DNA from 2 places in the Metabacillus sp. GQ13 genome. Region 1 is predicted to be linked to the other one. Evidence: riboswitches for the same ligand, from Rfam matches in the RefSeq annotation. Region 1 holds a riboswitch; the other holds the start of a gene.
The links. A riboswitch is a leader RNA that binds a small molecule or an ion and turns the genes downstream of it on or off. The one in region 1 is predicted to bind cobalamin.
Positions count from the first base shown of each region.

Region 2: it holds a riboswitch for cobalamin, as region 1 does, so the genes downstream of both, AC6CHR_RS17725 (DUF4430 domain-containing protein) here and metE (5-methyltetrahydropteroyltriglutamate--homocysteine S-methyltransferase) in region 1, are expected to answer to the same signal.

Region 1 covers NZ_JCAXET010000001.1:213,423-220,975, forward strand. The annotation lists gene AC6CHR_RS01120 (NAD-dependent succinate-semialdehyde dehydrogenase) at 1-1,270, opposite strand, end outside; gene metE (5-methyltetrahydropteroyltriglutamate--homocysteine S-methyltransferase) at 1,544-3,832, opposite strand; cobalamin riboswitch at 4,005-4,194, opposite strand; gene AC6CHR_RS01130 (STM3941 family protein) at 4,514-5,047, shown strand; gene AC6CHR_RS01135 (hypothetical protein) at 5,376-5,747, shown strand; gene AC6CHR_RS01140 (hypothetical protein) at 5,907-6,029, shown strand; gene AC6CHR_RS01145 (DEAD/DEAH box helicase) at 6,234-7,529, opposite strand.
Region 2 covers NZ_JCAXET010000014.1:102,441-109,993, reverse strand. The annotation lists gene AC6CHR_RS17730 (coiled-coil domain-containing protein) at 1-993, shown strand, start outside; cobalamin riboswitch at 1,232-1,418, shown strand; gene AC6CHR_RS17725 (DUF4430 domain-containing protein) at 1,553-3,625, shown strand; gene AC6CHR_RS17720 (DUF4430 domain-containing protein) at 3,738-4,616, shown strand; gene AC6CHR_RS17715 (energy-coupling factor transporter transmembrane component T) at 4,616-5,503, shown strand; gene AC6CHR_RS17710 (ABC transporter ATP-binding protein) at 5,476-7,125, shown strand; gene AC6CHR_RS17705 (ECF transporter S component) at 7,104-7,553, shown strand, end outside.

The DNA.
Region 1 (7,553 bases):
CAAGTGCTTCTGTGATTTGAATGCCTCTCGTTATATTTTCTGTAAAGACATATGCTGCTAATCCATAGATTGAATTGTTAGCTCGTTCGATAACCTCATTAACGGAATGAAATTTTGTAATTGGAGCAACAGGACCAAAAGTCTCTTCTATCATGCATAGCATATCGTCATTAATATTTGAAAGAACGGTTGGTTCAATGTATAAACCATTATTCTTTTTCCCACCTGTTTCAATTTTTGCACCCTTGGCAATTGCATCATCTATATGGTTAAAAACTTTAGTAACAGCAGCTTGATCGATTAGAGGACCAATGTCTGTGCTCTCATCCATTCCGTTTCCAGTAGATAACTCTTTTACTTTTATGACAAATTTGTTAATGAAAGCATGATAAATAGATTCTTGTACATATATTCGATTTGCACAAATGCATGTTTGCCCTGCATTACGAAATTTTGCTGCGATCACTCCATCAACAGTTTTATCTAAATCGGCATCTTCTAGTATAATAACTGGTGCATGACCACCAAGTTCTAGAGACAGCTTTTTAACGGTTTGCGCCGATTGTTTCATTAATTCTTTGCCAACTTTTGTTGAACCTGTAAATGTTAATTTACGTACTCGATCATCTTTAAGCCAAACCTCACCTATTTCCTTTGCATCACCAGTTATTACATTTATTACACCTCTAGGTATGCCCGCCTTCTCTGCAAGTAATACTAGTTTGAGCGCAGTTAATGGCGTTTGTTCGGCCGGTTTAATCACAACGGTACACCCTGCTGCTAGCGCAGGAGCCACTTTTCTAGTAATCATTGCTGCTGGAAAATTCCAAGGGGTAATGACGGCTACAACACCAACTGGCTGTTTTTGGACGAGAATTCGCTTATTTCGTTGCGTTGCAGGAATCGTTTCTCCATAAATTCTTTTTGCCTCTTCCGCATACCATGAAATAAATCCATTTGCATAGTTTATTTCACCCAGTGCTTCTTTCAATGGCTTTCCCTGCTCCATCGTCATTGTTTCTGCTAGATCATCACGGTGTAACGTAATCAGATCATACCATTTCCTGAGTAGGTCTGAACGTTCATATGCTGAATAAGCCGACCAATCTCGGAACGCAGAACTGGCAGCTTCAATTGCTTTGTTTGCTTCATTTGCTCCACCATTTGGAACTGTTGCTATGACTTCATGGTTTGCAGGATTTATCACTTCTGTCGTCGGTAAACCCTCACCTGTCCATACCCCATTAATAAATATGTGAAATTTTTCCATCGATGTTATACCTCCTACATTGGAATCCACTCTTTTTAACATTTAAAATGATATCTTTTAAATATTCATTTAGATAGCTCTTTTCAATCTATCTAATACTTTTCCCTCCTATATTAATTGTAATCTAAAAGACTTTCATTTATCTTGCTCAGTATCCTATTCCAATACAAATTTATGCCCTTCCTTAAACATATATATTTAAAAACGGAAAAAACACTACATACCCCAAAGGGTAGTAGTGCCTTTACCTTTATCTATTCTCTTCGATTTTACTTAAACTGTTTCAACGGCTTGAATTTTTTCTCTGTATACATGTGCTGCATTAACCATAACTTTTAGTGCTGCTACAGTCTCTTCTTCACCTCTCGTTTTCAAGCCACAATCTGGATTCACCCAAAACGCACGATAATCCAAGACTTCCAGTGCACGTTTCATATTTTGTGTAATCTCCTCTAATGCAGGTACACGGGGACTATGAATATCATATACTCCTAGACCAATTCCTTTGTTATAATGGTGTTTTTCAAAGGATGCAATCAATTCTCCATGACTTCTAGATGTCTCGATCGAAATAACATCTGCATCAAGGGCGTCAATAGCATGGATAATATCATCAAAATTCGAATAACACATATGTGTATGAATTTGCGTATCTTCATTGACAGAAGATGTCGCCAATTTAAAGGCATGAACAGCAGCTTGTAAATAACTTTCTGTTTTTTCTTCCTTTAAAGGCAGTCCTTCTCGTAATGCTGCCTCATCTACTTGAATCATCGTAATCCCATTTGCTTCAAGCGCTTCAACCTCTTTGCGAATTGCTAAAGCTACATGATTTAATACTTCAGTACGACTAATATCATCACGGACAAATGACCAATTAATAATGGTTACAGGGCCGGTTAGCATTCCCTTTACAGGCTTTTTAGTTAAGGTTTGTGCATAGACTGTTTCCTTCACGGTCATGTTTCCAAGACAGTAAACATCACCGAAAATAACTGGTGGTTTCACACATCGGGAGCCATAAGACTGAACCCAACCAAATTTGGTAATTGCAACACCTTCAAGCTTTTCACCAAAAAACTCAACCATATCTGTTCGTTCAAATTCTCCATGAACAAGAACATCTAATCCTAGGTCTTCTTGAATATCAATCCATTTCTTTATTTCTTTCTGAATATACTGCTCATATTGTTCAGACGTTAACTCCCCTTTTCTCCACTTCAACCGCTGTTTTCGAACTTCCTTTGTTTGAGGAAAGCTACCAATCGTTGTAGTAGGAAGTATAGGTAGATTCCATTTAGCTGAGTGTAATTCCTTCCGTTTTTCGACACTTATTCTTGAAGAAGAATAAGATTTAATATTGTGCATTGCTTCATGAACATTTTTTACATTACGATAGAATGAATGTTTAATTGAGTGTATAGCTTGATCATACTTATCAAGTTCATTCATCTTAATTTCCTCATTTAAATACCTCGTTAGCATCACAACTTCGCTTAACTTTTCATCCGCAAATGCTAAAGAACCCTTCACTTGAGATTCTAATTGCTGTTCACTGTTTATGGTCACGGGAACATGTAACAAACTACAAGACGGTTGAACCACTAAATGATTTTCATCAACAAATTCCAATATCTCTTTTACAAGTTTTGACTTATCCGTCAGGTTAGATTTCCAAATATTACGCCCGTCGATGACTCCAGCAAAAAGAACTTTATCACTAGGGAAACCATGTTTTTCTAAATTGATAACACTGACGCCTTCATCGTGTACAAAATCAACACCAATTCCCTGTACAGGTAACTGAATAATTTCTTCATAAAATTCAATGCTCTCAAAATAGGTTTGAAGAATAAGATTTACATCCTTCACACCATCATGAAACGCTGAATAAACGTCCTTAAATTCATTGATGATTTCCTTGTCCACATTTTTAACAAGAATAGGTTCATCTATTTGAATCCATTCTGCCCCAGCTTCCTTAAGTTGATTAAACACTTCGATATAAAGTGGGACAAGAGAGTTTAGTAGCTCAGATCGCTTTTGACCATCAAAGCCTTTTGAAATCGATAATAAGGTAATCGGACCTAATATAACAGGTTTCCCTATAATGTTTAGCTTTTCCTTAGCCTCTAAAAACAAGCGTAATAATCGATTATCTACTAATTTAGGCTGTGCTTCTTTTAACTCAGGAACAATATAATGGTAATTTGTATTAAACCATTTCGTCATTTCAGAAGCTATTTTCCCCTTACTTCCTCTCGCGATCTCGAAATATTGGTTTAAAGAAAACGTCTGAGCTATAGTTTTAAATCGTTCTGGAATTAATCCAAACATTGATGCTGTATCTAAAACATGATCATAATAACTAAAATCTCCAACAGGAATGAGATCGATTCCTTTTTCATGTTGTTTACTTAAATGTGTTAAACGGATTTGTTCCATTTCATTATGAAATTGTTCTTCATTTATTTGCTGTGACCAAAATAATTCTAATACTTTTTTCCATTCGCGATTCTCACCAATTCTTGGGTACCCGATATTTGAACTTTTAATTGTCATTTGAGGAACTCCTTTTCTATGTAACTAAAGTTTTAAACTATTTTTTCCCATTAAAAAAAGCCTCTCTATGGGACAATAAGAGAGACGAACGATAGGCATAGTTAACTAGAGTTGAAATGAATATTAAATGGTTTCAACATATGACCACCACTCCTCCCTATTTCGCGTAGGTAATAAGTGCATACAACAGGCAGGTCTCCTGACTTAGGTTCATCACTTAATATCCCTTCCCATTTCTAGTTGAAACAGTGGATTGTAATCAAGCTCCCCTTAACAGTGGCGCGACCGTGTCGGTTTTTCACCGAACTTCCCTTTTAAGTTAAAAGTGATTTACTTTTAACACCTATTGACTGAACATTATTAAATTTTAAATAATTAAAGCTTGTGACTTACAATAAATCATTTTGAATGTTTTATCAAGAGTTTTCTCCTAATTTTTATCAAACTAGTTATCAGGTATCATTTGTTTACATAATAATATTATTGTATATAAGGTGTTATGTAATTATCCTGAAACGTTATAAGCATTCTTCCTATTTTAGATATATCAGTTAATTTTTGTTAATTATGTGGTATAATTATAGATTAAAGGGTTTTTTCAGGTTTCTATGACAATGAGAATAGCAACAAACATAAAGAAATAGCCTAAAAACAGCTTACATATAACCTGGAGGAGTCCAAATGGAAGAAAATTTTTATATGTCGAAAATAAAAACGTTTAGTGCTTTTTTCATCATGCTTATTTTCACTTCCGCTTTTCTAGTATTTACAATTAATATGCTTCTATCCGACGGTGTTTCTCTAATCGCTATTTTTTTTAGCCTAAGTTTGATCCTATTTGTATGGTGCACATATATGATTGGAAAGCAACTATTCGGGATCGATCCGTTCATTTCTGTTAGTCCTTCTGGAATAACACTAAATGGTCCTCTTAAACTTGGCTTTGTTCGTTGGGATGATATTGAAGGATTCCTACCCTATCAACATAAAACCATTAGATTTCTAGCTATCGTACTTAAAGACGAAGAGCGTTTTATCGAACAATTACCTAAGAATAGTAAAATGATGGCGAAGATTAACCAAAAGACTGGCTTCCCCGCTTTTAGTTTTTCATTAAACTATTTGAAGGAAAAAGAGCAGTTAATTGATATCTTAATGAAATATGAAGTTGCTTTCTTTGTTCCTGATGATGAGGATCAAAGTGATGAACAGTAAAAGTAAGTGAATGAGTACGAGAAAAAACAAACATCTCAACATTCATTAGACCTTGTTATAAAATTCGTCACCAACATGGCTTATTATGTAGTAAAATGTAATTATCTGCGGTTTCCCGAGAAATAATAGCCGCTGTGATTACTTTACTTTCCTATTTCTTCATTTAACAACGGGGGCGACGGGCTCATCTGTTATTGTTTATACTACGATCTCCACTTCAAAAATAATTAACTACTTTTAAATAACTAGACATATGCCGTTACACTCCACTAAAACCTACATAAACTTATATGGTCTCATCACTTTTCAAACTAAGGAGTGTTCCTTTATGAATCCATATCATCATCATTATTATTATGATGTATCACAACAAGATCAAATACATTATCCACAATATTCTTCCTTTCATCAACAAATGCCTTTTGAAACAAATAGACAACCCACTGGGCTTGAGCGAAGGGTTACTGCCGTTGAGAATCAAAATGAGCGACAAACTCGGGAACTTACACGTCTAAATGAAGAATTAAAAAGGCAAAATCGAGAACATAACCGCTTAAATAAAGAAGTCACCAGACTAAACAGTGAATTTATCCGCACAAATCAGCAGCATACACGTAGACTAAATCGCTTAAATCAACGTTTACGAGATGTAGAGAAAAAATTAGATTTACCATTTACGCCTGGCGAAAGTGGATTTTAGGCTCTCTCTTAAGATTCTAGCTGAGTTGACATGATAATTAGTTAGGTTAGGCTATTTACATTCACAGACTATATGTCCGCAAAAATTTCTAGAAATGACTAATAATCCCCTCTTATTTGAGAAAAATAAACGTATTGAAAAAGAGAGGGGGCCTGCAAAATGACAAATAAAAACGATAATCGTGAACGTAAAAATAAATACCCGAAGAATAAGCAAGATACTGAATTTTCAAAGGAAATTAACATTCGAAGTGAACTGACTAAGAAAGATCTACAAAAATAAAGATTGTTTTTGCAAGGGTTGTTTTATATCGAAAAAGGCTAACATTATACACTCCCATTACAAAAGGTGAGAGGATATCATCCTCTCACCTTTTTCATAGTTTTGATTTTTGAAGTATAGAAAACGGTAAACATCCATCTCCAGTGGGTCTACCTAGAAAAAGTTAGCTACCATGTTCGTGCTGAACAGATACATCTCTTTGTTCTATCGAGTTCTTCGTCTACCTTGAGGACCTGATTGATTTTTAGATCTATTATCATCCCTTTTGGGTCTTGATGAAGAATTTGAATGATTTCTTCTGAGATTGTCTCTGGTTGCAGGACGTCTAGACTTTTTAATTTCCTCGGCTCTCTCTTCTTGATAATCTTCTTTATCTGGAACACTTATTCCTTTAATGACTTGTTTTTCTAATGTTTGATTTATTCCCTTTTCAATCATTCGTAAGAAATCTAAATCTTTTGGAGCAACTAAAGTATATGCAACACCGTCACCACCAGCACGACCTGTTCGACCAATCCGATGGACGTAACTTTCTACATCATGTGGAATATCATAGTTAAATACATGGGTAACACCTTCTACATCAAGACCCCTTGCTGCAACATCTGTAGCAACTAAAAACTGTGTTTTCGCTTCACGAAATCGTTTCATTGCCTTTTCACGTTTTGATTGTGTTAAATCACCATGAAGCTCATCCGATTCGTATCCACTAGTAATAAGTGCTTCTTGAAGCTTTTTAGCACGGATTTTCGTCCGACAAAAAATGATTCCAAGAAATGGACGCTGTTCTTCCAATAAATGCAGAAGTGTCGCCTGCTTTCTTCGGTCAGTTGTTTCAACTACAATTTGTTTAATTTCGTCAACTGTAATTTGTTTTGCCTTTACTTGAATATTCTCTGGGTCTATCATGTACTTTTTAGCGAGTGAACGAATTTCATTAGGCATTGTCGCAGAAAAAAGCATTGTTTGCCGTGTAGATAATGTTTCAAAAATGATATCATCTACTTCCGGAAGAAAACCCATATGAAGCATTTGATCTGCTTCATCTAAAACAAGCTTTTGAACAGTAGAAAGGTCAACTGTATTACGGCGTATATGGTCTAGCAACCGTCCAGGAGTTGCCACGACAATATGCTGTGCACCTTTTAATTTTTTTAATTGATGATTAACGTCTTGACCCCCATAAACAGCTAATACTTGAGCTCCCTCTATATTCTCAATCATTTTTTTGATTTCTTTCGTAATTTGTTGGGCTAATTCACGGGTAGGCGTTAAAATAAGAGCTTGGATTTCAGGATTATTCACATCAAGCTTTTCTAGAATCGGTAGCACAAAAGCTAGTGTCTTCCCAGTTCCTGTTTGAGCCTGGGCAATGATATCCTTTCCTTCCAACACGGATGGGATTGTTTTTTCTTGGATAGGTGTTGGAGTCGTAAGTCCTAATGATTTTAATGTATGGTATATTTCTTTTCGTATGCCAAGTTGTAAAAAATCGGGCAAAATGATCACTTCTCTTTTCTATTA
Region 2 (7,553 bases), on a different contig from region 1:
GTTTTAGAAGAGACAATTAAAAAAAGAACAGATATCTTAAAGCAACGCGCTATTTCATACCAACATAGCGGGGGAAGTGTTGACTACTTTGATGTATTAGTTGGTTCTTCTAGTTTCAGTGATTTTTTAAACCGAGCAATTGCAGTCGGAAAAATAGTAGAAGCAGATAGTGAGCTTTTAAAGCAGCTTGAAACGGATGAAAATGTTTTAAATGAAACGAAGGCTTCTAAGGTTCAAAAACTTGCAGATCTTACAGATATGAAAACAGAGTTAGAAGGTATGCAGACAATTGTCTTAGAACAAAAAGCACAAAATGATCAATTGAAAGAACAGCTTAAGAATGAAGAATCTGCTAACTTAGCTGCTAAGACTAGTTTACAACAAAAAGATAGTGATCTTGCAACACAAGAAACTAGCTTACAACAAAGCACACAATCTACTTCTGTAGAACTAACAAGTGGAAATAGTGTCGACTCTAACAACTCAAACTCTAGTAATAGTAATAGTAATAGTAATAGTAATAGTAATAGTAATAGTAATGATAAAAATAATAGTAGTAGTAATAATAGCGCTAAGATCGCATCAACACCTGTAAATCCTAATGGTACAGTTAGTGATCTTATCTCTGCTGGTTATAAGTATATTGGTAATTCTGTTTATGACTTTGGTGGAGGAAGAAATGCTTCTGATATAGCGGCTGGCAGATTTGATTGCTCTGGTTTTGTTGCTTGGGCATATTCAACTGTTGGAGTGAATGTAGGAGCAAGTACTAGTGCATTGAGAAATACAGGAACAAGAGTATCAGCTAGTGATATGCAACCTGGTGATATGGTTTTCTTTAATACCTATAAAACCGATGGACATGTTGGTATCTATATGGGTGGAGGAAAATTCATCGGTTCACAAAGTTCAACAGGTGTAGCTATAGCTAATATGTCTAGTGGATACTGGGCTGATAAATTTAGCGGGCGTGTTATGCGTGTGAAATTATAATAGTATCTGGAGCTGGCTTACGAGTCAGCTCTTTTTTGTTGGATTTTTTTAAAAAAAGATGTTGCCACTTCATGATAGGTGTTTACTAGTTTATTCCCCCCTATTTAACGAATGAAACGTAAAACTGCCTATTCTTTAATAATATTGGAGCTTCACGTGAATTTCAAAATAGTTACCAACAATTTGTTACAAATCTTGACAGTATTTTCATTGTAGCCTATGATTAAATCAACTTAATTAAATTAAATAAAAAATAGGTTGATAGATTGAGCAAGTCTATCATTAAAAGGGAAGTCGGTGTTAGTCCGACGCGGTCCCGCCACTGTAATTGGGAGCTCATTACAATATGCCACTGTTTAATATGGGAAGGCTGTAATAGAGTGTTGATCATAAGCCAGGAGACCTGCCTGTTTGACATTACCATTAACTCTACGCGGATAGGGATGGTGTTTGGACACGGGTCTCTCATTTATAATGAATAAACTTGTTGAAAGCACATCTCTGCATTGGGGTGTGCTTTTTTATTTAAGTTATATACAAAATGAGGGGGCTTTATATTTTGAAGATTCGTAACATGTCACAACGAATTATTGCACTTTTTACTATTTTATTATTGGTTACTTTTCAAGTAGCTACATTTTTTCCACAGCAGGTTGATGCTGCTTTAGCAAACGGAGTAACTATATCGGTTGAGGATCAAGACGGAAATAAGATATATCCATTAAAAGCACTAGAAATAGAAGAGGCCCAAACAGCTTTGGATCTTATTAAAGAGATAAATGAACAACTAGGAAAAGAATATTTTAACTATTCAGTACATGAGGAATTTGGTGCTTTTATTAATAGTATAGGAGACATCACTCCTGAAGGTGATAAATACTGGGGATTCATTGTAAATGGAGAGGAAGCATCAGTAGGAGTCTCTCAATTTCAGCTAACAAACGGTGACAATATCCGCTTTAAACTAATTGAGTGGCCTTCTAAAAAGGTAAATGTAAAGGTTTCAGCAAAAGATGGTGATAGTAAGCAAATCATTGATAAAACAGTACAGGTCGTTGAAGGATCTAGTGCTTATGATGCACTGAAATTAGCTGGTGAAAATGCAAAGGTTAAAGTAGATACGTCGATTGACCAGACTTATTTTGCTTTTATTAATAATATTGGTGACAAATCGTTAGGAGAAAATGATTATTGGAGCACGTCAATTAATGATGGATATATGTCAGAGGGGTTATCCGCTTATATCGTAAAAGAGGGAGACCAACTAGGTCTTGAGGTAACAACATGGATACCACCAACTGAACCAACTGAAGAAGACGAACCGACACCTGACACAGATAATAAACCTTCTGTAGATGAGGAAGTGACTACGCCAGATCCAAGTCAAACTCCTGAAGCAGTGATTCAACAGGTAACGGAAGCTATTCAAACAGCGACACAGTATGTTGCGAAGAATAATAGTGATGATTTTTCAATAGTGGCACTAAAAGCAGCTGGAGGAAAGATCCCTTTACAATACACAGAGAAAATCAAAAACAATCTTATAACCAATGAAGGTTATTTCAGAAATGTCACAGATTATGAACGAACTGTCCTTGGTCTAACAGCAGCTGGAGAGGACGCAACAGACTTTGCAGGTTATAATCTAATCGAAAAAATATATTCAAATGAGAGAATGACCAATCAAGGTAACAATGGAGTTATCTACGCGTTGCTTGCTTATGATAGCGGGAATTATCTTGTGCCAGATGATGCAGAATGGACAAGAGAACGTCTAGTAAATTACTTATTAGATGTGCAATTAGAAGATGGTAGTTGGTCACTATTTGGTTCGACTCCAAGTGCTGATATTACCGGGATGGCCCTGGCTGCATTAGCTCCATATAAAGAGCAAGCGACTGTGCAAGCGGCAATTGATAAAGCAGTAGAATGGATTGCTAGTAATCAAGATCCTACAGGTGGTTTTAGTAGTGATTTTAATGGTGGTGAGTCCAGTGAGACAACTGCACAAATTATTATCGGACTTTCTACAGTCGACGAAAATCCAACTGGGGAACGTTTTACGAAGCGAGCAGACGAGGGAACAAACGCAAGAAATTCCTCAACTTCAGAGGGAGTAAACCTTATTCAGCATCTGTTAACATTTAAGCAATCAGATGGTGGCTTTGCTCATCTTATTGGTGATGGCTCAAACGGAATGGCTAGTACGCAAGCTCTTTTAGCTTTAGCTGCATATGATCGGATAGGAGAAGGATCAATCTATCAATTTATACCTGCAGAAAGCGAAGAGGATCCAATAGATGAAGAAAAACCACCAGCAGGAAACGAAGAGGATCCAATAGATGAAGAAAAACCACAAGTACCAGGAAACGAAGAGAATTCATTAGATGAAGAAGAACCATCAGCAATTCCTGATCAAAATCCAGGTAATAAAAATGTAACACCAATCATAGAAACACCAGAAACACTTCAGGTTATTCCAGTTAATAATAAAGAAACTGAAAAAGCTCAAGGAAAGCAGCTACCTGATACAGCAACACCATACTTTAATATGGTAGCAGCTGGAGGGACGCTGCTTGTCATTGGATCATCTATATTCGTATACGCAACTAGACGTCAAACGAATAACTAAGTGAAATGAGGCTGAATCAAAGGACCGACCCTACTAACAACATGTCTGTGGGTACAGTACTTTGACAGCCTCGTTTTCCTATTTAAAAATCTAGCTAGGAGAGTGTTAAAGGATGCGAATGCTGAAAGTGATGCTATATGCGTTACTGGTCGTTTTTTTCATGTTAACAGGATGTGAAAAGGATGAAATTGTTCCAGTAGCTGAACCTGCGAAAGAAGTTAGTGATTCCGCATTGGATATTTCATCAGCTGATAGAGAGCAACAAAGCTCAAAAGCGACTGAAGGACCGACGAAAGCTACAGATAGCGATAAGGTAGTGGCAGACGAACAAAAGAAACAAAACAGTAGTCAAACTGAATCAACAACAAAATCAACTACCTCTAGTGAGGAAAAGGCACCAAACAAAAACCTTTCTACTGATAAAGCGAATTCCGGTACAGACAATGAAGAAAAGTCAACAACGAATAAAACGAACACAACAAACAGTTCAGCAAATAAAACCGCTATTAAAACGGAAGAAAAGGATACAAATCATACACCACCTGCTACACAGGAAAAGCAGACGAACTCGACTGCCAAACCAAATACTGAATCAAAAGCGAAGGAAAAAGAGCAACCAACAAAAACAACTCCTCCACCAAAGAAAGAAGTCCAAGCCAAAACGGTGACTGTAACGGTTGTTGGGGATCAGCAGGTAGGGACGATTTTACCGACAACAAAGGTTGAATTAAAGGATGGTAATACGGTGTTAGATGTAACCTTATCAATACTTAAGCAAAAAGGTGTTCCAGTAAGTGTTAGAGGAAGCGGGACAGGTGCTTATGTTGAGGGAATTGCCAATTTATTTGAATTTGATCGTGGACCTTTAAGTGGTTGGCTTGTCAAACGCAATGGGACGCTTCTTGATCGAAGTTCAGGTGCTGTAGAAGTTAAAAATGGTGACTCCGTTCAATGGATTTATACGACTGATTACGAAAAGGATACAAATTAATGACAAGAGGAATTCATTCCTTTCATCCAATTGTTTGTTTCCTTTATTACATGGGAGCAACTGCACTGGTCATGCTTTATAAGCATCCGGTGTTTTTGGTGATTGGTGCAATGATACTCATCCTTTTTAATATTCAGTTAGACAAAGGAAAGTCCCTGAAAAACTGGTTTAAAATGTTGGTCTTTATTTCTGCCTTTTTCTTGATTATCAATCCTTTGTTCAATCATCGAGGTACCCATATTTTATTTTATCTTCATTATAATCCCATCATGCTTGAAGCAGTGATCATCGGTTTGATATCAGCAATTTCTATTTTTACGATTATGATGTTATTCACTTCCTATAATCTCGTGATCACAGCGGATAAATTTTTGTTTTTGTTTTCAAGGTGGCTACCACAGTGGGCATTGTTAACGATGCTTTCGATGAGATTTGTTCCGCTTTTAAAAAGAAGACTACAAGAGATCGAAACTGTTCAAAAAGCAAAGGGGCTTACAGTTACTGAAGGTAAAATCAAAGAACGGGCTAAAAATGGCATTTTACTTGTGCAGATTTTATTAACCTGGTCACTTGAGGAGGCGATCCAAACTGCCGATTCAATGGCTGCACGAGGCTATGGGATCATGAAACGTAGTAAGTATACACCTTATAAGATGATTATGCGGGATTGGCTCACGATTATTTACCTCGTTATTCTGATTGCGATTGGGATAGGGGGGTGGTGGTTAGGCGATGGAGTTTTGAGCGTTTACCCGGTATTAGAAACAATGTATATACAAGGCAGGGAATGGTTTTATTTACTGATCTTTATGCTGTATATGGGATCGCCGCTTATCATTGAAGGAAGGGAGGTCCTCCTATGGCATTCTTGGAGACGAATCGTTTAAGCTTTACTTATCCAGAAGAAAAAAGGAGCGTCTTAAAGGATGTATCGTTTACTGTTGAACAAGGTGAGTTCATTCTCCTATGTGGTCCCTCTGGAAGCGGAAAATCAACCTTATTACGGTTGATAAAAAGAGAAATAGCTCCACATGGTACCTGCCATGGGGACATTTATATAGAAGGTCATCTCTTAACAGCTTTGTCCGCTCTGCAATCAGCAAAGGATATAGGGATGGTTTTTCAGGATCCTGAGAATCAAATTGTCATGGACAATGTTTTAGAAGAGCTAATATTTGGTATGGAGAATATGGGGGCTTCAACGGAGGAGATGAGGAAGCGTGTTGCTGAAATCGTCCACTTTTTTGGCTTAGAGGAATTGCTAGAACGAAAAACGCATGAGCTATCTGGTGGTCAAAAGCAATTAGTTAATTTAGCCTCGGTGCTATTACTAGAGCCAAAGCTATTATTACTTGACGAACCAACTGCACAATTAGATCCAGTTGCAGCGAGGGAATTTATTGGCATGCTTAAGACAATGAATGAGGAATTCGGCATTACTGTCATTATTGCTGAGCATCGTTTAGAGGAATTGTTTAGTATTGCTGATCGTACAATCGTTTTAGATAGAGGGGAGATTGTGGCATTTGAGAGCCCAAAACATGTTATTCATCGACTAGGTCAAAAACAAAACGAAGAGATGTACAACTATCTACCAAGTCCAGCGCGAATCTATATCGAACATACACCAACGATTTCAAACGAGGAGATTCCATTATCAGTGAAGGAAGGGAAGCAGTGGCTAAAGAAAAAAACGGTAAAAAAATCGGATGTTATAGAGACTGTTCCATCCTATCAAAATGAACTACTAACACTCAATCAGATTGATTTTCAATACTCAAAGGAAACGAAGAAAATTTTGAATGGATTATCATTAACCGTTTATGCTGGAGAATGGCTTTCGATTGTAGGGGGAAACGGGACAGGGAAATCGACGTTATTAAAGATTATCGCAGGTCTTGAAAAGGTTCAGCATGGGAAGATTTTATTTAGAGGGAAAAAATTCAAAAAACAGCTGCCCACTGAAATTGCTTACCTTCCACAAAATCCAAAGCTATTTTTCATTCAGGATACACTTGAAGCAGAAATGAACGAAATCATTGATTTTCATAAACTAGAATCAGGTAAGGAAAGAATGGAAGAACTTTTTAAGATCTTTAACATAAATGAATTAAAAGGGCGTCATCCATATGATCTTAGTGGAGGAGAAATCCAAAAGGCGGCACTTGCTGGTGTAATACTGCCAAAGCCAAAGCTTTTATTAGTGGATGAGCCTACAAAGGGTCTAGATCCAGAGGCTAGACAGAAATTTGGGGATTTATTAAAAATATTACAGGAACAAGGGTTAACGATTGTGATGGTTACCCATGATATTGAATTTGCTGCAAGATATGCAACGAGATGTGCAATGATGTTCCAAGGTTCGATTACAACTGAAGCACCTTCAAAAGACTTCTTTCAAGGAAATGCCTTCTATACAACAGTAGTGAACCGAATGATAAGGGGATTCAATGTTCCAAATGTTTTAACGGTAGAGGAGGCTCGTAGATCTTGGCGCGTTCTCGGGTAATTCTTTTAGCAATCGCGGGGCTAAGCAGTGTTGTTTTAATTATGACCACGCTTTTAGCAGAGCAGCATTATCTTTTGGTCAGTATTTTCTTCATGATTCTTACCTTTCTCCCCTTTGTGATCCGCTTCGAAAGACGTAAGGTTGCGGGTAGGGAGTTAGTTATACTAGCTATATTAGCGGCTGTTGCTGCAGTTAGTCGAGTTCCCTTTGCATCATTACCAAGTGTGCAACCAACAACCTTTGTGATTATTGTGACAGCTATTGCGTTTGGGGCCGAAAGTGGTTTCGTAGTGGGGGCACTTGCTGCATTAGTTTCGAACTTATTTTTAGGACAAGGGCCTTGGACCCCATGGCAAATGTACACGTGGGGGATGATTGGCTTAACTGCCGGGTTATTACGTCATACAAGAATGATGAATCATTTAAGT